Regions from separate parts of the Pseudomonas sp. P4_B3 genome, predicted to be linked through region 1. Evidence: predicted binding sites of a transcription regulator. Region 1 holds the regulator's gene; each other region holds the start of a gene.
The links. The regulator FliA, encoded in region 1, starts transcription of late flagellar genes. The targets are predictions, from matches to a motif close to CTAAAGTTTNNNNNNNNNNNGCCGNTAA.
Positions count from the first base shown of each region.

Region 1 (7,080 bases):
ATCTGCTTGCCACCCGGCGCCAGCAGCGCCAGGCCCGGCCGCAGGATGTCGCCATCCTCGGCTTCCTTGACGCTGATGCGGCAGAGCTTGTCCAGGCGCTCGGCGAAGGCCTTGGTGAAGGCGGCCGGCATGTGTTGGACCAGCACGATCGGGGCCGGGAAGCTGGCCGGCAATTGGGTCAACACCCGTTGCAGCGCAACCGGGCCGCCGGTGGACGTACCGATGGCCACCAGTTTGTAGGCTTTGCGTTTCGGCGCGGGCGACGACGCAGTGGCCGCATGCGTACGCGCAGGGATCGGTGCCGGTGCCGGACGCACGGGCGCGCTGCTGCCAAAACTGCCAACGCTGGAAGGCGCAGGCGTCGGGGCTGGTGCAGCGACAGGCGTCGGAGCGCTGTAGGCGCTGACTCGACGATTGCTGCGCGCAATGCTGAGGATCTTCTCGCACAGCAGTTGCTTGACCTTCTCGGGGTTGCGCGAGATGTCTTCGAAATTTTTCGGCAGGAAGTCCACCGCGCCGGCATCCAGCGCATCGAGGGTGACGCGGGCGCCTTCGTGGGTCAGCGAGGAGAACATCAAGACCGGGGTCGGGGAGCGTTGCATGATGTGCCGCACAGCGGTGATGCCGTCCATCATCGGCATCTCGTAGTCCATGGTGATCACGTCGGGCTTGAGGGCCAGCGCCTGATCGATCGCCTCTTTGCCGTTGGTCGCCGTGCCGACGACCTGGATATTGGAATCCGCTGAAAGAATTTCCGAGACGCGGCGGCGGAAAAACCCCGAATCGTCCACCACCAGGACTTTGACTGCCATAAACACTCCATTAGATGGAGCGAGGCCAGGCGCCCCGCTCCACCAGAATCAAATACGCCGTGTGGCGTAACGCTTGAGCATGCTCGGAACATCGAGAATCAGCGCGATGCGGCCGTCACCGGTGATGGTGGCGCCGGACATGCCCGGCGTTCCCTGGAGCATTTTGCCCAATGGCTTGATGACCACTTCTTCCTGGCCCACCAGTTGATCGACGACAAAGCCGATCCGCTGCGTGCCCACCGAAAGGATCACCACATGGCCTTCGCGCTGCTCTTCGTGAGCGGCGGAGCTGACCAGCCAGCGTTTGAGATAGAACAATGGCAGTGCCTTGTCCCGCACGATCACCACTTCCTGGCCGTCCACAACGTTGGTGGTCGACAGGTCGAGGTGGAAGATCTCGTTGACGTTCACCAGCGGGAACGCGAATGCCTGGTTGCCGAGCATGACCATCAGCGTCGGCATGATCGCCAGGGTCAGCGGCACCTTGATGACGATCTTCGAACCCTGGCCCTTGGTCGAGTAGATGTTGATCGAGCCGTTGAGCTGGGAAATCTTGGTTTTCACCACGTCCATGCCCACACCGCGACCCGATACGTCGGAGATCTCGGTCTTGGTCGAGAAACCCGGGGCGAAGATCAGGTTGTAGCATTCGGTGTCGCTCAGGCGGTCCGCCGCATCCTTGTCCATCACACCGCGCTTGACCGCGATTGAACGCAGGACGTTCGGGTCCATGCCTTTGCCGTCATCGGAAATCGACAGCAGGATGTGATCGCCTTCCTGCTCGGCCGCCAGGATGACCTTGCCGCCACGAGCCTTGCCCGAGGCTTCGCGTTCTTCCGGCGATTCGATGCCGTGGTCGACTGCGTTGCGCACCAAGTGGACCAACGGATCGGCCAGGGCCTCGACGAGGTTCTTGTCGAGGTCGGTTTCTTCGCCGACCAACTCCAGGTTGATCTCTTTCTTGAGCTGGCGAGCCAGGTCGCGAACCAGGCGCGGGAAACGCCCGAAGACTTTCTTGATCGGCTGCATCCGGGTCTTCATGACCGCGGTTTGCAGGTCGGCCGTGACCACGTCGAGGTTCGACACGGCCTTGGACATGGCTTCGTCGCCGCTGTTGAGGCCCAGGCGGACCAGGCGGTTACGCACCAGCACCAACTCGCCGACCATGTTCATGATCTCGTCGAGACGCGCGGTATCGACGCGCACGGTGGTCTCGGCTTCACTGGCCGGCTTTTCCGCCGGTGGAGCGGCCGGGGCGCGGGCGGCAGCAGGTGCAGCGGCAGCAGCCGGCGTTTCGGCTTTTGGCTCGGGTGCCTTGGCCACCGGTTTCGGTGCCGCAGCCTTCGCGGCCGGCGCGGCAACGGACGTGTTCGATCCGCTGGCAACCGTCGCCTTGCCGACTTCGCTGAACTTGCCTTTGCCGTGCAACTCATCGAGCAGCGATTCAAATTCGTGATCGCTGATCAGATCGCTGCCGGCCGCTGCAGCGGTTGGCGCGGCAGCAGCCGGTACGGAAGCAATGGCCGACTCCAGCGCATCGACAGCGAAGTTACCCTTGCCGTGCAGTTGGTCGAGCAGTGCTTCGAATTCGTCGTCAGTAATATCGGAGCTGTCGCCGGCCGCTTTCGGGGCCTCTGGCGCAGCTGGCGCCGGGACCACCGCGTCAACGGCGAACTGGCCCTTGCCGTGCAGTTGATCGAGCAACGACTCGAACTCGGCGTCGGTGATTTCATCGCTGACCGGCGCAGAAACAGCCGCCGGCGCCTCGGCCTGGGCCTTGACGGCGTTCAGCGAGTCCAGCAGTTGTTCGAATTCATTGTCGGTGATATCGCCCGATTCGCTTTCAGCCACAGACGCTTCGACCACGGCGGCGACAGGTGCAGCAGCCACCTCGTCAGCCGATTGCGGCTCGGCCAGACGGGCCAGCGCCGCGAGCAGTTCAGGTGTCGCAGCCGTGATCGGGCTGCGTTCGCGGACTTCGCTGAACATGCTGTTCACCGCGTCCAGCGCTTCGAGAACCACGTCCATCAGTTCCGAGTCGACGCGACGCTCACCCTTGCGCAGGATGTCGAACACGTTCTCGGCGATATGGCAGCACTCCACCAGCTCGTTGAGCTGGAGGAAGCCGGCGCCCCCTTTTACAGTGTGAAAACCGCGAAAAATTGCATTGAGCAAATCCGCATCATCCGGACGGCTTTCCAGCTCGACCAGTTGCTCGGACAGTTGCTCTAGAATCTCGCCGGCCTCAACCAGGAAATCCTGAAGGATCTCTTCATCGGCGCCGAAGCTCATTAAGGGGGTGCTCCTACAGGTCTAAAAACCCAAAAAACCTAAAATTCTAAAATTTAGAATCCCAGGCTGGATAGCAAATCGTCCACATCGTCCTGACCGGACACAACGTCTTCTCTTTTATCGGCATGAATCTGCGGACCTTCACCCTGAGAGAGATGTTTTTGTGGATCTTTTTCAGCAAGCATCGCTTCACGGTCATGTTCGATGCCCGCAAAGCGGTCTACCTGACTGGCCATCAGCACGAGCTTGAGCAGGTTGCTTTCGACTTCGGTGACCAGCTGGGTCACTCGCTTGATCACTTGCCCCGTGAGGTCCTGGTAATCCTGGGCGAGCAGGATGTCGTTGAGGTTGCCCGACACCGCGCGATTATACGTGCCGCTGCGCACCAGGAAGCCGTCGACCCGGCGGGCCAGTTCACGAAACTCTTCGGCGCCGACTTCGCGACGCATGAAGCGTCCCCAGTCCGTGCTCAAGGCCTGGGCTTCATCCGCCAGGCCATTGACCAGCGGCGTGGCACTTTCCACCAGGTCCATGGTGCGGTTGGCCGCAGCCTCGGTCAGCTTGACCACATAGCCCAGACGCTCAGTGGCGTCGGTGATCTGGGACACTTCTTCGGCTTGCGGCATGTGCGGGTCAATCTGGAAATTGACGATCGCGCTATGCAGTTCGCGAGTGAGCTTGCCCACTTCCTGATACAGGCCGCGGTCACGGGTCTGGTTGAGCTCATGGATCAATTGCACCGCGTCGCCGAACTTGCCTTTTTCAAGGCTCGCGACCAATTCGACGGCGTGTTTTTTCAGGGTCGACTCAAAGTCGCCCAATGAAGTTTCGTTATTGCCCATAGCTCCCCCGTGGCGCACTCATCAACCGATGCGTTCGAAAATCTTCTCGATTTTTTCTTTCAACGCCTGGGCCGTGAAGGGTTTGACCACATAGCCGTTAACGCCGGCCTGGGCCGCTTCGATGATCTGCTCGCGCTTGGCTTCAGCGGTCACCATCAGCACCGGCAGGTGCTTGAGCTTTTCATCGGCACGCACGTGGCGCAGCAGATCGATACCGGTCATGCCAGGCATGTTCCAGTCCGTTACCAGAAAGTCGATGCTTCCGCTGTTGAGCACCGGAATGGCGGTAGTGCCATCGTCGGCCTCGACGGTGTTGGTGAACCCAAGGTCACGCAGCAGGTTCTTGATGATCCGCCGCATCGTTGAGAAGTCATCAACGATGAGGATTTTCATGTTCTTGTCCAATTCGACCTCCAAGCAGTCTTAAACGCGCCCAGCACCTGGACGCGCCATTTCAATCAATCCGGCAAAGCACTCAATGACTGTCTGGAGCACAACAGATCGCGACCGGCGCAGTTCAACACCACACCGGCCTCGTTCGCAGTGTCCCCCACACTGCCTTCAGCGCGCTCGCCACTCCCCCAAACGCCCCCGCAAACGGGCCGCGCACTGGCTGTGTAACTGGCTGACCCGAGATTCGCTGACCCCCAGGACCTCACCGATTTCCTTGAGGTTCAACTCTTCGTCGTAGTACAGCGCCAACACCAGTCGCTCACGCTCCGGCAAATTGGCAATCGCCTCCGCCAGCGCAGCCTGGAAGCGTTCATCTTCCAGATCGCGTGACGGCTCGATATGAGCACTCGCGCCATCCTCGTGCAGACCTTCGTGTTCGCCGTCCTGCAACAGATCGTCGAAACTGAACAGCCGGCTGCCCAGGGTGTCGTTCAAAATCCCGTAGTAATCGTCGAGACTCAATTGGAGTTCGGCCGCAACTTCGTGATCTTTAGCGTCACGGCCGGTTTTCGCTTCAATCGAGCGAATGGCGTCGCTGACCATGCGCGTATTGCGGTGAACCGAACGTGGCGCCCAGTCCCCCTTGCGCACCTCATCGAGCATGGCGCCGCGGATTCGAATGCCCGCGTACGTCTCGAAACTGGCGCCTTTGCTGGCGTCATATTTGGTCGACACCTCAAGCAGGCCGATCATCCCGGCCTGGATCAGGTCTTCGACCTGGACACTGGCCGGCAGGCGCGCCAACAAGTGGTAGGCAATGCGTTTAACCAGCGGCGCGTAACGCTCGATCAGCTCGTACTGCGCATCACGCGCCGATTTTTTGTAGAGGTTGTAACCGCTTGCTGTCATAGAACCGGTCCTGCTGTCTGCTGCACGAGGCGCTCTACGAAAAACTCCAGGTGCCCGCGCGGGTTGGCAGGCAGCGGCCAGGTATCGACCTTCTGTGCGATCGCCTTGAATGCCAGCGAGCACTTGGAACGCGGGAACGCCTCGTAGACAGCGCGCTGCTTTTGCACGGCCTTGCGCACGCTTTCGTCGTAAGGCACAGCGCCGACGTATTGCAGGGCGACGTCGAGGAAGCGATCCGTGACCTTGGTCAACTTGGCGAACAGGTTGCGCCCTTCCTGCGGGCTCTGGGCCATGTTGGCCAGGACGCGGAAGCGGTTCATGCCGTAGTCACGGTTAAGCAATTTGATCAATGCGTAGGCGTCAGTGATCGAGGTCGGCTCGTCGCACACCACCAGCAGCACTTCCTGGGCTGCGCGAACGAAACTGACTACCGAGTCACCAATGCCCGCCGCGGTATCGATCACCAATACGTCGAGGTTGTCGCCGATATCGCTGAAGGCCTGGATCAGGCCGGCGTGTTGCGCGGGGCTCAGATGCACCATGCTCTGAGTGCCGGATGCGGCCGGAACGATACGGATGCCGCCGGGTCCCTGCAGCAGTACATCGCGCAGTTCGCAGCGGCCCTCGATCACGTCGGCCAGGGTACGTTTGGGTGTCAGGCCCAGCAGAACGTCGACGTTCGCCAGCCCCAGGTCGGCGTCCAACAGCATGACGCGCCGGCCAAGCTCAGCCAGAGCCAGGGACAAGTTCACTGACACATTAGTTTTCCCGACGCCACCTTTGCCGCCGGTCACCGCGATCACCTGTACGGGATGCATGCTGCCCATGTTATTTCTTTACCTTGTCTTGCATAGACGGAGGCCACATTACTGGCTGCGCGTTCACAAACGGAACAATGCATGGCAGACCATCGATGTAGGTACAAAAACTGTTCATTACTACCTTAGCCAACCTGCTTGGTTTGGCTGTGGTAAATATCAGCGAACATGTCAGCCATGGCTTCTTCGCTGGGTTCTTCCTGCATTTGCACGCTGACGGCGCGACTGACCAACTGATGACGGCGCGGCAGATGGAGATCATCCGGAATCCGCGGGCCATCGGTCAGGTAGGCCACCGGCAGCTCATGACTGACGGCCAGGCTCAACACCTCGCCCAGACTAGCCGTTTCATCCAGTTTAGTCAGGATGCAGCCCGCGAGCCCGCAACGCTTGTAACTATGATAGGCGGCGGTTAGAACCTGTTTCTGGCTGGTGGTTGCCAGGACCAGATAATTTTTTGAGCGAATGCCGCGACCGGCCAGGCTTTCGAGTTGCATGCGCAGGGCCGGATCGCTGGCCTGCAGGCCGGCGGTATCGATCAGCACCACGCGCTTGCGCAGCAAGGGTTCCAGCGCCTGCACCAGGGACTGGCCCGGATCGACGTGGGTCACCGACACATTGAGAATGCGCCCCAGGGTCTTGAGCTGCTCCTGGGCACCGATGCGGAAGCTGTCCATGCTCACCAGCGCAATGTTCTGCGCGCCGTACTTGAGCACGTAACGGGCCGCCAGCTTGGCCAGGGTGGTGGTCTTGCCCATGCCGGCAGGGCCGACCATGGCGATCACACCGCCCTCCTCCAGCGGCTCGACTTCGGGGGTAACGATCATGCGCGCCAGGTGCGCCAGCAACATGCGCCAGGCCTGACGAGGTTCTTCGATTTCGCTGATCAGCGCCAGCAGGTCGCGCGACAGCGGGCCTGACAGGCCAATGCGTTGCAGGCGACGCCAGAGGTTGGCCTGGTCCGGACGGCTGCCCTGTAGCTGATTCCAGGCCAGGGAGCCCAGCTGGACTTCC
Region 1 is NZ_JBFUHR010000020.1:28,294-35,373, forward strand. Features, by position in the region: gene AC1DWG_RS22420 (protein-glutamate methylesterase/protein-glutamine glutaminase) at 1-812, opposite strand, end outside; gene AC1DWG_RS22425 (chemotaxis protein CheA) at 861-3,104, opposite strand; gene AC1DWG_RS22430 (protein phosphatase CheZ) at 3,158-3,946, opposite strand; gene AC1DWG_RS22435 (chemotaxis response regulator CheY) at 3,968-4,339, opposite strand; gene fliA (RNA polymerase sigma factor FliA) at 4,508-5,248, opposite strand; gene fleN (flagellar synthesis regulator FleN) at 5,245-6,075, opposite strand; gene flhF (flagellar biosynthesis protein FlhF) at 6,192-7,080, opposite strand, start outside.

Region 2 (7,080 bases), on a different contig from region 1:
TGGCTGATCAAGTGTTTGGTTTTCTCGCTGAGCGGCACCACCAGGCAGACGAAATCAGCTTCGGCCAGCAATTGATCGAGGCTGCGGTACTGCGCGCCGAGTTCCTGTTCCAGTTCGGTCTTGCGGCTGTTACCGCTGTAGATGACCGGCATGTTGAACCCCAGGCGGCCACGCCGGGCGATGGCGGCACCGATGTTGCCCATGCCGACGATGCCCAGCGTCTTGCCATGCACATCACAACCGAACAGCTGCGCACCGACAGTGGCCTGCCATTGCCCGGCCTTGGTCCAGGCATCCAGTTCGGCGACGCGACGCGCGCTGCTCATCAACAGAGCAAACGCCAGGTCGGCGGTGCTTTCGGTGAGCACATCCGGCGTGTTGGTCAGCATGATCCCGCGTTCGTTGAAGTAGGCCAGGTCATAGTTGTCATAGCCCACCGAGACGCTGGACACCACTTCCAGCCTGGCGGCGTTTTCCAACTGGGCGCGGCCGAGTTTGCGACCCACGCCGATCAGGCCGTGGGCGTGGGGCAGGGCTTCGTTGAATTGGGCGTTGATGTCGCCGTTTTTCGGATTCGGCACGATGACATCGAAGTCTTGTTGCAGGCGTTCGACCATTTCCGGGGTGACGCGGCTGAAGGCCAGGACAGTCTTTTTCATGGGAGGCGGGCTCGTCGGGCGGTGAAGAATGATGAGCACGCTAACATTCTTCGCGGGATTTGTGCGAGTCGTCAGGCGGTCAATGCAAGCTTGCAGCTTGCGGTGCTCCATCCAGTTATACTGCCGCACTTCTTATACTGTGGCATGCGGCTCGTTCACCGGGCCCGACACTTCATGCACCACCCGGAGCTTTCATGACTTCCCCGAAACAACCGCCGGTCGCCGACGCCCTGAGCGACGTGCAGGCAGAGCTGCCAGACAGCGTCGACTCCAGCGCCGACAGCGAAACCAAAGCCGAAATCCCGGCCTTCAAGTTCCCGTTCAAACCGGGCGAACTGGCGGCCGCCAAGGGCTCCAACCAGCCGTGGTACAAGAACGGCGCCAAGAACGGCCACACCAAGACACCGGGCATGGCGCCGCCGGGAACTCGTCGATCGATGGGTAAGCGTTAAGGTTCAGGCATTTTCAGGTCGCCCGTATTCCTTGCTGTAAGTCAGAGCGTTCCTACACCGGTTGGCGATTCGCCCTCTGGGAATCTCGAAGGCCATTCGTCGAGGATTCATTTCCATGAATCTTGATGAAGGTTTTCTCATGCGTCTGCTTAAGTTTTTTTCTGCACCCCTGATAGTGGCTCTGGCCGCGGGTTGTACTACAGCTGTCGTCGATCCACAGATCCGTTTCGGTGTCGAGCCGCTTGTATCGCCGTTTGAATTCCGTAACGAGAATGGCGAACTGGAAGGGCTCAATATCGAGTTGGGCAATGCGCTGTGTGCCGAACTCAAGTCCCGCTGTGTCTGGGTTGACCAGGATTACGCCACCAACATCGATGCGCTCGAAGGCGGTCGTTTCGACGCAATCATGCCGATGACAGCCACATCGTTGCGTCGCGAGCGTGTCGATTTCACCGAAAACCTGTATCCCCTGAGCAGCAGGCTGGTGGCTCCCAAGGGGGCGAATCTGCAACCCGATGCTCAATCGCTCCGGGGCAAGCGTGTCGGCGTGCTGGCCGGTACCAGTCGCGAGGCGTTCGCCAAGGCGCGTTGGGCGCAGGCGGGGGTAACAGTACGCAGCTTCAACCTCAATGATCAATTGATCGCCAGCCTGCTGGCGGGAGAGCTGGATGCGACTTTGCAAGACTCGATCGAAATTACCTACGCGCTATTGAGTAAACCGCAGGGGCAAGGTTTTGACTTCGCCGGCCCGGCGATTAGCGATCCCATGCTGGGCAGCGGCGTGGCCATGGCGGTTCGCAAAAACGACACCCTGCTGCGCAATAACCTGAATGCTGCTCTTGAGCGGTTGAAACAAAATGGTCAGCTGCAAGCAATTACCCAGCGCTACTTGCCGACGCCGGCTCTCGAGTTTCCTCGGTACTTTCCAAACGAAGAAGGCATGCCATTTTCCAATGCGGTTCAGGTTGGTCAGACACTTTACCTCTCTGGCGTAATCGGAATGACGGAGGCAGGGGAGTTGGTGAAAGGTGGTATAGGGCCGCAAATGGAACAGGCCATGGCCAATCTGCGCAACGCACTGCAGCATCATGGGTCGTCTCTGGCGCAGGTGGCCAAATGCACGGTTATTCTTTCCGACATGAAGGACTTTGCTGCCATGAATGCTGTTTATCGCAGCTACTTTCCGGCGGATCGGTTACCCGCTCGTACTACATTTGCTGGCAAGCTTGTACTGGACGCAGGGGTGGAAGTGGAGTGTCTGGCGGTCACGACGCTTTAAATCTTTACCTGTCTGAAGGCGCGTGCGCAGCTCGCAAAGCTGCGCACCTGACCTCTCAAGCCGTGCGCAACGAAATGAACGCAAAGTTCGTCGGCGCATCCGCCGCCACTTTCGCCCCGGCCGCAACAATCTGCCCGGCGATATCGTCCCCCGACACATGAAACAGCCACTCGCTGCCCCACTCCGGCAACATTTGCCCGGTCAGTTCGTCGATGATTCTGGCGAACTCCGCCATATCCGGAAGATATGCGGTAAACCCGTCGCCCTTCAGGGCCGTCGTGCGGATGCCCAGCTGTGCGCAAATCGCATCCTTGGTCTGAATTTCGTCGCGATCCGCCTGACGGGAACGCTGGATCAATTCCGATAACTCCCGGTCGACCAGTTTGCCACCGACAATCAGCTCTGGCCCTGTTTCCCAGGACTCTGGCGGGCACTCCTTGGCGGTGGGGTTCAGGGGAATGTGCGGATTGATTTCCATCGGATAGATGCGACACACCAACGGCCGGCGTTCGTAGATGCGGCAGCGGTTGTCTTCGTCAAGATTCCGGCAGGGGCCGACATTGTAGGCGGCGAAGGTGATGGCCACGTACGCGTCGGATTCGCCGCTGCGCACCGCCGCCGAACGGCGTACGGTGTGCTCCCGTTGTTGCACTGGCAGGCCCAGGCCGTTGTCCAGAAACGCTTCCACCAGCACGATCACCTGAGCACCGTCGGCTGCCCACATCCGGGCTTCGCTCAGGGTCAGGGGCACATGGTGGCCGTTGCAGCATTTGCCGCAGCCTACGCAGGAAAACCTTGTATTCATTGAGTGTTCATTCGCATTACAGGGCATGAAACGGCGACAGAATGCCGCCACAAAAGCCGCTATCGAAGCAAATTATGCGCCACTCAGTTGGCCTCGCCGGCCGGAGCAAGCCCGCTCCTACAGGAATCGCGCCCTACACATGTTTTGTGATCGGCTCGGTCACTGTAGGAGCTGGCTTGCCAGCGAAGGCGGCATGTCAGAGAGGAACCGGCTCCCGGCGGACTGCGCGCATCCCGACGCTTTCATACAAGCGCCGCGCCCGAAGGTTGTCTTCCAGAACCTTCAGGTCCACGAAGCCTTCACGCCGCTGCTGGAATACCTTGAACGCTTGCAACAGCAAGGCACGCCCCAATCCACGGCCCTGAAACCGCGGATGCACCACCAGGTTCTTGATGTAGGCACTGGTCCAGCACTGACACACACCCACCACACCTTCGGCATCCTGGGCAATGAAGCACAGGGCCGGGTCATATTCCGGATCGGTCTCGAACTGCCGTTGCCACATGTCCAGCGCGGCTACACGCCCAGCGCCGTCGAGATAACCGAGCTCCATCAGCCGGTGCACGGCGGCGCCCAGTTCGGGGCGGTATTCGCCCAGTTGCAGGCCGGCTGGCCAATCGGGGGGCGGCACGACGACAGAGAGGTCGCGTCGCATCAGCCAGCAGTAATCTTCGGTCAACACTCAATAACCCTGTTCGGCGACAGCCTTGGCCGCGGTGATCAGGCACTGGGTCAATTCCGGTGAAGAGAATTTGGTCAGTACCGCGTTCGCCCCCGCCAGTCGTGCTTTCTCGGCGTTCATCGCACTGTCCAGCGAGGTGTGCAGCAGTACATAAAGATGCGCGAAATCCGGAGTTTCCCGCAGGGTACGGGTGAAGGCGTAGCCGTCCATCTCCGACATTTCGATGTCCGAGACGATCAGGTTGATCTGTTGTGCGGTGCCTTGCAGGTCCAGCAGGCAGTCGATGGCTTCCTTGGCGCTGCGGGCCGTATGGCATTGCAGGCCGAGGTTGCGCAGGGTGTGCACCGATTGCTGCAAGGCCACCTGGCTGTCATCGACCACCAGGATGCGCGCGTTGCCGAGCAGTTCGGCGTCTTCCATGCTCAGCTCGGTCGGCGCCATTTCGATTTGTGCCGGGGCGATGCCGTGGATGACTTTTTCGATGTCCAGCACTTGCACCAGGGTGCCATCGACCGACGTCACGCCGGTGATGTAGGCGCGCGAACCACCGGAGCCGAAGGGCGGCGGGCGGATGTCGGTGGTCAGGCAATGGACGATCTTGCTCACGGCCTGCACGTGCAGGCCCTGCTTGGAGCGGCTGACGTCGGTGACGATCAGGCAGCCGCCGTTCGGGTCTTCCAGCGGACGTTCGCCAATGGCACGGCTGAGGTCGATCACCGACAGCGAGGCACCGCGCAGGCTGGCGATGCCTTTGACGTGGGGGTGCGACTCCGGCAGTTTGGTCAGCGGCGGGCAGGGAATGATTTCACTGACCTTGAGCAGGTTGATTGCCATCAGCTTGCCGCTGCGCAAGGTAAACAGCAGAAGCGAAAGTGAGTCTGCGCGGGCTTTGGTGGAGGACATAGGAACCTTCTCTGGAAAAAGGTGACGGGCAATCCCGGGATCGCCAATGACTTCGATGCCGGGTTATCGACTTGTCGGGGGCAGGCTTTAGGGTGAATACCTCTCTCGGGTCAAACACAGGACCATTGTGGCGAGGGGGCTCGCCCCCGTTCGGCCGCGAAGCGGTCGTAAATCCAGCGACTCGGTTTGTCGGTGAAAGCCAGGGGCCGCGTCGCGACCCAACGGGGCGGTGCGGCGATCCGACAAGCCCCCTCGCCACAAAGACTCCACTCACCCTATAGCGACACTATTTCATCCCCAACCGCTTGGCCATCCGCCCCAGGTTCGCCCGATCCAGGCCCAGCTCACGGGCCGCGCTTGCCCAATTGTTGTTGTGCCGTTCCAGGCAGGCACCGATCAATTGACGCTGATAACGCTCGGTAGCCTCGCGCAAGTCGCCGATCACCGCTTGCGTGACGCTGGCGACAGGTTGCTCGGCAGAAGCTTCAACGCTGGCGTTGGGCAAGTCCAGGTCGGCTGCACTCAAGCTGAGAATCTTCGGCCGTTCCTTGCAGTTGCCCAAGGCTTTCAAGGCGCTGCGGCCGATCAAGTGTTCAAGCTCGCGCACGTTGCCGGGCCAGTCGTAGGCCAATAGCGCGGCCTGGGCGTCGCTGTTCAGGCGCAGGCTGTTGAGGCCCATGCGCGAGCGGTTCTGCTCCAGGAAGTAACCGCTGAGCAGCAGCACATCGCGTCCGCGATCGCGCAGGGCCGGCACCAGCAGCGGATAAACGCTGAGGCGATGGTAGAAGTCGGCGCGGTAACGGCCGCTGCGCACTTCTTCGGCGAGGTCGCGGTTGGTCGCCGCGATCAGGCGCACGTCGACCTGATGCTCCTTGTCCGAGCCCAGTCGCTGCAGTTGACCGCTCTGCAACACGCGCAGCAACTTGGCCTGCACGGTCAGCGACAACTCACCGACTTCATCGAGAAACAGCGTGCCGCCGTTGGCCAGTTCGAACTTGCCACGGCGGTCGTTCAGCGCACCGGTAAAAGCACCGCGGACATGGCCGAACAATTCGCTTTCCACCAGTGTGTCGGGCAACGCGGCGCAGTTGAGGCTGATGATCGGTTTGTCGGAGCGGGGCGAGGCGGCATGGATGGCCTGGGCCACCAACTCCTTGCCGACCCCGGTTTCGCCGGTGATCAACACGGTCAGGTCGCTGCCGCCCACCAGACTGATTTCTTCGGCCAGACGCTTGTGGGCCTTGCTTTGGCCGATCATCTCGCGAGTCTGCTGGCCGCTGGCCTGGCGGTAGACCTCGGCGCGCTGATGCTCGTCTTCGACCCGGTTGTTCAAGCGCTCGATGCGCTCAGCGGCGTTGACTGTGGCGGCCGCGAGGCTGGCGAAGGCTTGCAGGGCATCCAGCTCGATCGGTTCGAAGCGCTCCGGATCGAGGGCGTCGAGGGTCAGCAGGCCCCATGGGCGCTCGTCGATGAATAACGGGCAACCCATGCAGTCATGAACTTCCAGATGATCATCCAGGCCATCGACCAGGCCGTCATAGGGGTCAGGCAAGTCGCTGTCGGCAGCGAAACGGGTCGGGCCTGGGCCGCTGAGCAGCGCTTGGAAACGCGGGTGCTCGCTGACCTTGAAGCGCCGACCGAGGGTATCGGTACTCAAGCCGTCGACCGCCAGCGGCACCAGCCATTCACCGTCGAGACGCAGCAGAGCGGCGGCGTCGCATGGCAGCAGGGCGCGCATGGCTTCCAGCAGGCGGCGATAACGCTCGCCCTCGGGCAGTTCGCGGGACAGGTCGGAGACAAGGGGCAGCAGGGCGGTGAGCAGGGGTTTTGCAGTCATAGTGACTCCGTGTAGTCGGTATGACTATAAGTCAGGCAGTGTCTAAATGACTATTAAGTTATTAACTTATTGATTTATAAAGACTAAATAGTTGGCATGGAAACTGATAGGCATAGGGTAATCCGTTAGCAATCCAAGAAGACCAGGAGTCACTTTATGCTGAGCGTTCAAGATCGTGCCATCGTCAAATCCACTGTGCCACTTCTCGAAAGCGGTGGTGAAGCGCTGATCACACACTTCTACCGCATGATGCTCTCCGAATACCCGGAAGTCCGCCCACTGTTCAACCAGGCCCACCAGGCCAGTGGTGATCAGCCGCGAGCCCTGGCCAACGGCGTATTGATGTATGCGCGCCATATCGACCAACTCGACCAGTTGGGCGACCTGGTGGCCAAGATCATCAACAAGCACGTGGCCCTGCAGATTCTGCCGGAGCACTACCCGATTGTCGGCAGCTGCCTGC
Region 2 is NZ_JBFUHR010000016.1:94,864-101,943, forward strand. Features, by position in the region: gene AC1DWG_RS19445 (2-hydroxyacid dehydrogenase) at 1-659, opposite strand, end outside; gene AC1DWG_RS19450 (hypothetical protein) at 854-1,111, shown strand; gene AC1DWG_RS19455 (transporter substrate-binding domain-containing protein) at 1,251-2,390, shown strand; gene AC1DWG_RS19460 (YkgJ family cysteine cluster protein) at 2,446-3,195, opposite strand; gene AC1DWG_RS19465 (GNAT family N-acetyltransferase) at 3,392-3,850, opposite strand; gene AC1DWG_RS19470 (chemotaxis protein CheW) at 3,878-4,780, opposite strand; gene norR (nitric oxide reductase transcriptional regulator NorR) at 5,067-6,617, opposite strand; gene hmpA (NO-inducible flavohemoprotein) at 6,774-7,080, shown strand, end outside.
Region 2: the regulator FliA is predicted to act here: its motif matches at 4,844-4,871, upstream of AC1DWG_RS19470 (chemotaxis protein CheW).

Region 3 (7,080 bases), on a different contig from region 1:
TCCCGGACCCAGCACAAATCCACCGCTTGCCCTGGAGCCATCCACCGCGGGGCTTCGCCATTTGCGACGCGAATGAACTGGGCACCACCACCAGCTCCAGCCTGTCGACCCGTGGTCAGCTCAAGGCCGTGATTGCCCGTTACGCGGCCCGCGGCCTGGCGCCCGTGGTGGCGACCGAGCTTGAGTTCTTCGTTTTTGCGCCTAACACCGACCCGACTCAGTCGTTCCAGCCACCGCTGGGGCTGGATGGTCGTCGCGAGGATGGTCAGTCGGCGTTCAGCGTCAGCTCCAACAATGGGCTGCGCCCCTTCTTCAATGAAGTCTACGAATGTATGGCTGCGTTGGGGCTGCCCCGCGATACGTTCATGCACGAAATGGGCGTCAGCCAGTTCGAGATCAATCTGCTGCATGGCGATCCATTGCTGCTGGCCGACCAGACGTTCCTGTTCAAGCACTTGCTCAAGGAAGTTGCCCTCAAGCACGGCCTGAGCGTGGTGTGCATGGCCAAGCCGCTGGCGCATACGCCGGGCAGTTCGATGCATATTCACCAGAGTGTCGTCGAGATCGATTCGGGGCGAAACGTGTTCAGTGACAAGGCGGGGCGGGAGACGGCAACCTTCCGTCACTTCATTGCCGGACAGCAAGTGTGCATGGCCGACTTCACTGCGTTGTTTGCGCCGAACGTGAACTCCTATCAGCGCTTGTGCCACCCTTACGCCTCACCGAATAATGCCTGCTGGTCCTATGACAACCGGGCAGCCGGCTTGCGCATACCGGCCAGTTTGCCGGTGGCCCGCCGGGTCGAGAACCGCTTGCCGGGCGCTGATGCCAATCCGTATCTGGCGATTGCCGCAAGCCTGGCGGCGGGGTTGCATGGCATCGAGGACGCGTTAGAGCCGAGCGCGCCGATCCAGGGTGAGTTCGAAGTGCCAGACAATCTTTCGTTGCCCTGTACCTTGCATGCGGCACTGGAGCGTCTGAAACGTAGCCAGTTGGCCAAGGAACTGTTCGGCGTGGAATTCATCGAAGGCTACATCGCTTCGAAGACCCTGGAGCTGAGCAGTTTCCATAATGAAATTACTCCCTGGGAACGGCGTGTTTTAGCAGCCCAGGCCTGACGATCCGTCGACATCCGGCTATCGTTTAGCGATAGCCGATTATCACTGCAAGGAGCCGCTCGGAACGCCGATGCGCCAAATCTGGAAATCCTTTCGAGCACTGTATTTCGCCTCGCTGATGATGTTGATCGGTTCAGGCCTGTTGAGTACTTACCTGGGCCTGCGCCTGGCGGCCGACCATGTCGACAGCCTGTGGGTCGGTGCGTTGATGGCCGCCAACTACTTCGGCCTGGTGCTGGGGGGCAAGATCGGTCACCGGTTGATTGCCCGGGTCGGGCATATCCGGGCCTACTCGGCCTGTGCCGGAATCGTCGGCGCGGCGGTGTTGGGTCATGGCCTGATCGACTGGCTGCCGGCCTGGCTGTTCCTGCGGGTGATCGTCGGCCTCGGCATGATGTGCCAGTACATGGTGATCGAGAGCTGGCTGAACGAACAGGCCGAAGCCAAGCAGCGCGGGTTGGTGTTCAGCGGTTACATGATCGCCTCTTACCTGGGCCTGGTGATGGGGCAACTGATTCTGGTCATGCACCCGGCGCTGGGGCTGGAACTGCTGATGCTGGTCGCCCTGTGTTTCGCCCTGTGCCTGGTGCCCGTGGCGCTGACCCGGCGGATCCACCCTGCACCCTTGCATCCGGCGCCCATGGAGCCACGGTTCTTTATCAAGCGTGTGCCGCAATCATTGAGTACGGTGCTGGGGGCAGGGCTGATCGTCGGTTCGTTCTACGGTCTGGCGCCGCTGTATGCCTCGCAGCAAGGATTGTCCACGGAGCAGGTCGGCCTGTTCATGGGTAGCTGTATTTTTGCCGGGTTGCTGGTGCAGTGGCCGTTGGGCTGGTTGTCCGACCGCTACGATCGGGCCGTGTTGATCCGCAGTTTCGCATTCAGCCTGGCCCTGGCTGCACTGCCGCTGGCGATCATGCCGCAGGTGCCGTTGGAGGTTCTGTTTATCGCCGGTTTTGTCTGTTCGCTGGTGCAGTTCTGCCTGTATCCGTTGGCGGTGGCGTTCTCCAATGACCATGTCGAAGGCGATCGCCGGGTATCCCTGACGGCAATGTTGCTGGTGACCTACGGCGTTGGCGCGAGTATCGGGCCGCTGGTGGCAGGCGTGCTGATGAAGCTGTTCGGCAGCCAGATGCTCTATGCCTTCTTCAGTTTCTTTGCGTTGGTGCTGGTATGGCGGATTCGCCCGAAAGCTGTGACCAACCTGCATCAGGTGGAAGATGCGCCGCTGCATCACGTGGCCATGCCGGACAACATGACGAGTTCACCGCTGGTGGCCTGCCTCGACCCGCGTGTTGATGAGCAGGTGGTGCAGGATCAGATGCAAAATCCGGTGAGTACCGGGTCAGAGCCTGAATCAGAACCTGAGGCTGATGTAACCGAGGATGAAACCGATCAGCCACCGCAAGACCCTGATACAGGGCGAGACCCGAACTTCAGCGAGGCCAGGCCTTAAATCAGGGCATAAAAAAACGGGCAGTCACCGCAAGGGACTGCCCGTTTTTGTAGGAGCTGGCTTGCCAGCGAAGACGTCCGTTGTATCGATGCAAGGTTAAAGGACGCCTTCGCCGGCAAGCCGGCTCCTACAGGGGCCGTGCTACATCAGAGATCGTCTTTGTCGAAGCGACGCGCTTCGCGTTGCAACTGGTAGACGAAGCGTTCGACCTGACGCTGCACCAGCCCGCTCATGTTATGGAAGCGAACGCCGGCGAAGGTGGTGGAGATTTTTTCTTCGAAGTGCAGATAACGCAACTCGACCGGCGCGGTCATCTTGCCAAAGGGCAGTTCGGCGCTGAAGCGGTCGTAAACCTGACCCAGTTGCAGGCTGCCAGTGATGTCACCGTCGAAACGCAGTTTGCAGCCGGTAGCGGAAATATCCAGCAGCTTGCCGCTGATGGAGGCCTTGAGCCTTTCGCCGTCGAGGTTGACGTTGACCAGTTGTGCCAGCTTCAGTGCCGCACGGAACGCATTACGGCGCTGGTGGTACACCACTTCATCGGGCAGGGTGCCACGATAGCAGCGGCTGCCACCGGATTCGTCGATGTTCAATTGGCCGTTGCTTTCCCAGGCTATGCGTACGCCTTCGTGAAAGCCTTCGACCCTGAACGGCTCGCCCGCCAGCAGGTAGCGCTCGCCGTCACGGGGAATCATTTCGTCCAGGGCAATCATATTGCTGTCACGGTCCAGGTCCACCAGGTAGCTCTGGAAGCGCTGGCTGCGCTCGTGGAACGTAATGATCAGCGGGTCATGGCTTTCGAGCAGCTGGCGCAGGTTGCTGGAGATTTCCAAGGGCGTGGAGAGCACCTTGGGTGGCTGCGGAGCATCATCCACGGATAAGGCATTGGACACGGTTAATCAATCTCCAGACAAAATTTGACTACGGCAGGCTAGCAGTTTGCCAGTATGTTGCGCGTCTTGATAGAGCGGGGGCATTGACCGGTTCATGCCTGACTGAGCGGGCGCGGCTTGGCAAGCTTGGAGAATGTTCCGCTGGCATCGTAAAGCGCCGGGGTTTCACCGCCGGTGAGGATTTTCAGCTGGGTGGCCGTAGCGGCCTGCTGAGTGAGGATCGACTGGCCGTTGTTGGCGTTGATGGCCTGACACTGGGCCAGGAGATCGGTCAGCACGTCACTTTGCGCCAGCAACTGCTCGCCAATGCTCGACTGGCTGGCCAGTTGCTCCAGACCGCCACGGTTGGTCGGCAGGTTGAGGCTGGCGAGGACTTCACTGCGCTTGCGGCCATGCTGTTCGAGCAAAACGACCAATGCCTGTTTCTGCGCCAGGATGTCCTCGAGCAATGGCATGTCGCGGCCATGCAATGCGAGGGATTCGGTCTGCAGCAGTTCCAGCAGGTGTTGCGCTGGAGCAAAGTCGTCGGTGATCAGTTGCAGTAAATGAGTGTCGTGCATGGCTGGCCTTGGGTTTTAAGCGTCCAAAAGCCTGGCGCTGGCGGTGGCCTAGCGCTGGGCTTCGAAGTTGAGCAGTTTGTTGGCTACACGGTTGCTGTCGACTTTATAGCTGCCATCGGCAATCGCTGCTTTCAACTCGGCCACGCGGGCGTTGTCGACGGCGGGTTGATCGCGCAGCTTGTCAGTGACCTTCTGCAACTGTTGAGCCTCATCGCTGAGATGTACCGATTCCCCGCTTTTGACGGTACCGGCCTGTTCGGCCGCGGACTCCAGCGGCAAGGATTTGCCGGCTTCGGCGCTTTCCTTGCTGGCGCTGGTACGTGTACTGCCCGTAAGGGACGAGGAGCTGTTCAAACGGCTGAAATCGATGACCATGATAAAAAACCTCTGGGAATTTGGACGCTTGCCATGGTTTCGGCCATTCCCTGGAAAACTTTAGGCCCATTTATCAATGAACCTTGCGCGCGCCAGCGCTTACCGTGCCTGGAACACAGTCTAGGGAACAGCCGCGGCAAGTGCCACATTCCGATGAACTGAGCGCCTTACATGGACACTTCCACCTGCCCCGGCGCCATGACCTGCGCCTTGATGACCCTTTGGGAATTGAGGTTCTTCACCCGAATCTGTTCGCTCAGGCTGCCGTTTGACAGGGCTTCGCCCGGCATGCGCACGCTGAGTGTGCCGCTGCGGGCGGTAATCACCACCTGATCACCCTTGCGGATGACCTCGGCCTGTTCGATATGCACCAGGGTAATCACCTGGTCGGCGACCATTGGTCGGGTCAGTCGCTGCCCGATCGCCTGATCGAGAGAGGTCAGGTAGCCCTGGCTGATGAGGCTGATATCGCGCTCGCGCAGGACCACATCCCCAGGTTCGACAATGGCTGCGCGGCGCAGTGGCCGGGCGCTGGTCACGACATCGCGAAACAGGCGGACTTGAGCGGGTACGAAGACTGTCCAGGGGGAAGCGCCCTCGCAGCGGACCTTGACCGTAACCCGTCCCAACGGCTTGGGACTCTCAAGGGTTGCTGTCAATTCCTTGTCGCACATGGGCATGTGCATACGCGGATCGAGCGGGTTGATCTGGATCTCGTAGCGACCTTCCGTTTGGCTGGTAGCCAGATAGTCTTCTACGGTGAATTCAAGAAAGCCCTGAGTGACGCCGATAAGCATGTCAGGCAAGGTAACCGCGTCAGCAAGGGCAGGGCTGCCAGCGTTGAACAGGCAAACAGCCGCCAGCACGCCGAGCAATTTTCGGCAGGGTGTGGTCAGGCGTCGGAAAAATGTCGGTTCTGTGTTCATAACGATTAAAAAAGCAAGCGCCGTGCCGTTTAGTGATGAAGGCGCGTCGCAACAACACTTGGCGTTGGTGTAGGAGTCTGGGCATGGCTGGTGTAATGGATTCGGTAAACCAGCGCACGCAACTGGTGGGGCAGAATCGCCTTGAGCTGTTGTTGTTCCGTCTCGACGGCCAGCAGCTGTACGGGATCAACGTGTTCAAGGTTCGGGAGGTGCTGCAATGCCCCAAACTGACGCTGATGCCCAAGTCCAGTCCTGTCGTGTGCGGCGTGGCGAACATCCGGGGGGCGACCATTCCGATCCTTGATCTGGCAATGGCGACTGGCTCCGGTGCGTTGAAGGACAAGAACAATCCGTTCGTGATCATCACGGAGTACAACACCAAGACCCAGGGTTTCCTGGTTCGCTCGGTGGAACGCATCGTCAACATGAACTGGGAGGAGATCCATCCGCCGCCCAAGGGCACCGGGCGCGATCACTACCTGACGGCGGTGACGCGAGTCGACAATCAGTTGGTCGAAATCATCGACGTCGAGAAGGTGCTGGCGGAAGTGGCACCGACGCCGGAAGCGATTTCCGTGGGTGTGGTGGATGTCGAAACCCGGCACAAGGCGCTTTCGTTGCGAGTGCTGACGGTCGATGACTCGTCGGTGGCGCGCAAGCAGGTCACGCGTTGCCTGCAAACGGTCGGCGTCGAAGTGGTGGCGTTGAACGATGGTCGGCAAGCGCTGGATTACCTGCGCAAACTGGTCGACGAGGGCAAGAAACCGGAAGAAGAGTTCCTGATGATGATCTCCGACATCGAGATGCCGGAGATGGACGGGTACACCCTGACGGCGGAAATTCGCAACGACCCGCGCATGCAAAAGCTTCATATCATCCTGCATACTTCGTTGTCGGGGGTATTCAATCAGGCGATGGTCAAGAAGGTCGGTGCCGATGACTTCCTGGCCAAGTTCCGTCCTGATGACCTGGCATCCCGGGTAGTCGACCGGATCAAAGCAGCAGATATCAGCTAGGGGTTCGCACCCCAGGCAGTCAACACGATTTAAGAGGCGGCATCATTGTCTACGGGTAATTTGGATTTCGAACAGTTCCGGGTATTCCTGGAAAAAGCCTGTGGCATTTTGCTCGGTGAAAACAAGCAGTACCTGGTCTCCAGCCGTCTCAACAAACTGATGGAACAGCAAGGCATCAAGTCTTTGGGTGAGCTGGTTCAGCGCATGCAGACGCAACCGCGCAGCGGTTTGCGCGAGCAGGTGGTGGATGCCATGACCACCAATGAAACCCTGTGGTTTCGAGACACCTACCCGTTTGAAGTCTTGAAGAACAAGGTCCTGCCCGAAGCGATCAAGGCCAGTCCCGGCCAGCGCCTGCGCATCTGGTCGGCGGCATGCTCGTCGGGCCAGGAACCCTATTCGCTGTCGATGTCCATCGACGAGTTCGAGCGGGTCAACATGGGTCAGTTGAGGATGGGTGTGCAGATCGTTGCCACCGACCTGTCCGGCACCATGCTGAACAACTGCAAGACCGGTGAGTACGACAGCCTGGCCATCGGCCGCGGTCTGTCGCCCGAGCGTCTGCAGCGTTATTTCGACCCGAAAGGACCGGGACGCTGGGTGATCAAGGCGCCGATCAAGAGCCGCGTGGAATTCCGTTCCTTCAACCTGCTGGACAGCTACGCGAGTCTGGGCAAGTTCGACATCGTGTTCTGCCGCAACGTGTTGATCTACTTCTCCGCCGAGGTGAAGAAGG
Region 3 is NZ_JBFUHR010000007.1:419,062-426,141, forward strand. Features, by position in the region: gene AC1DWG_RS10725 (glutamine synthetase family protein) at 1-1,118, shown strand, start outside; gene AC1DWG_RS10730 (MFS transporter) at 1,189-2,574, shown strand; gene AC1DWG_RS10735 (flagellar brake protein) at 2,721-3,467, opposite strand; gene AC1DWG_RS10740 (flagella synthesis protein FlgN) at 3,560-4,027, opposite strand; gene flgM (flagellar biosynthesis anti-sigma factor FlgM) at 4,076-4,402, opposite strand; gene flgA (flagellar basal body P-ring formation chaperone FlgA) at 4,570-5,328, opposite strand; gene AC1DWG_RS10755 (chemotaxis protein CheV) at 5,412-6,344, shown strand; gene cheR (protein-glutamate O-methyltransferase CheR) at 6,390-7,080, shown strand, end outside.
Region 3: the regulator FliA is predicted to act here: its motif matches at 4,439-4,466, upstream of flgM (flagellar biosynthesis anti-sigma factor FlgM).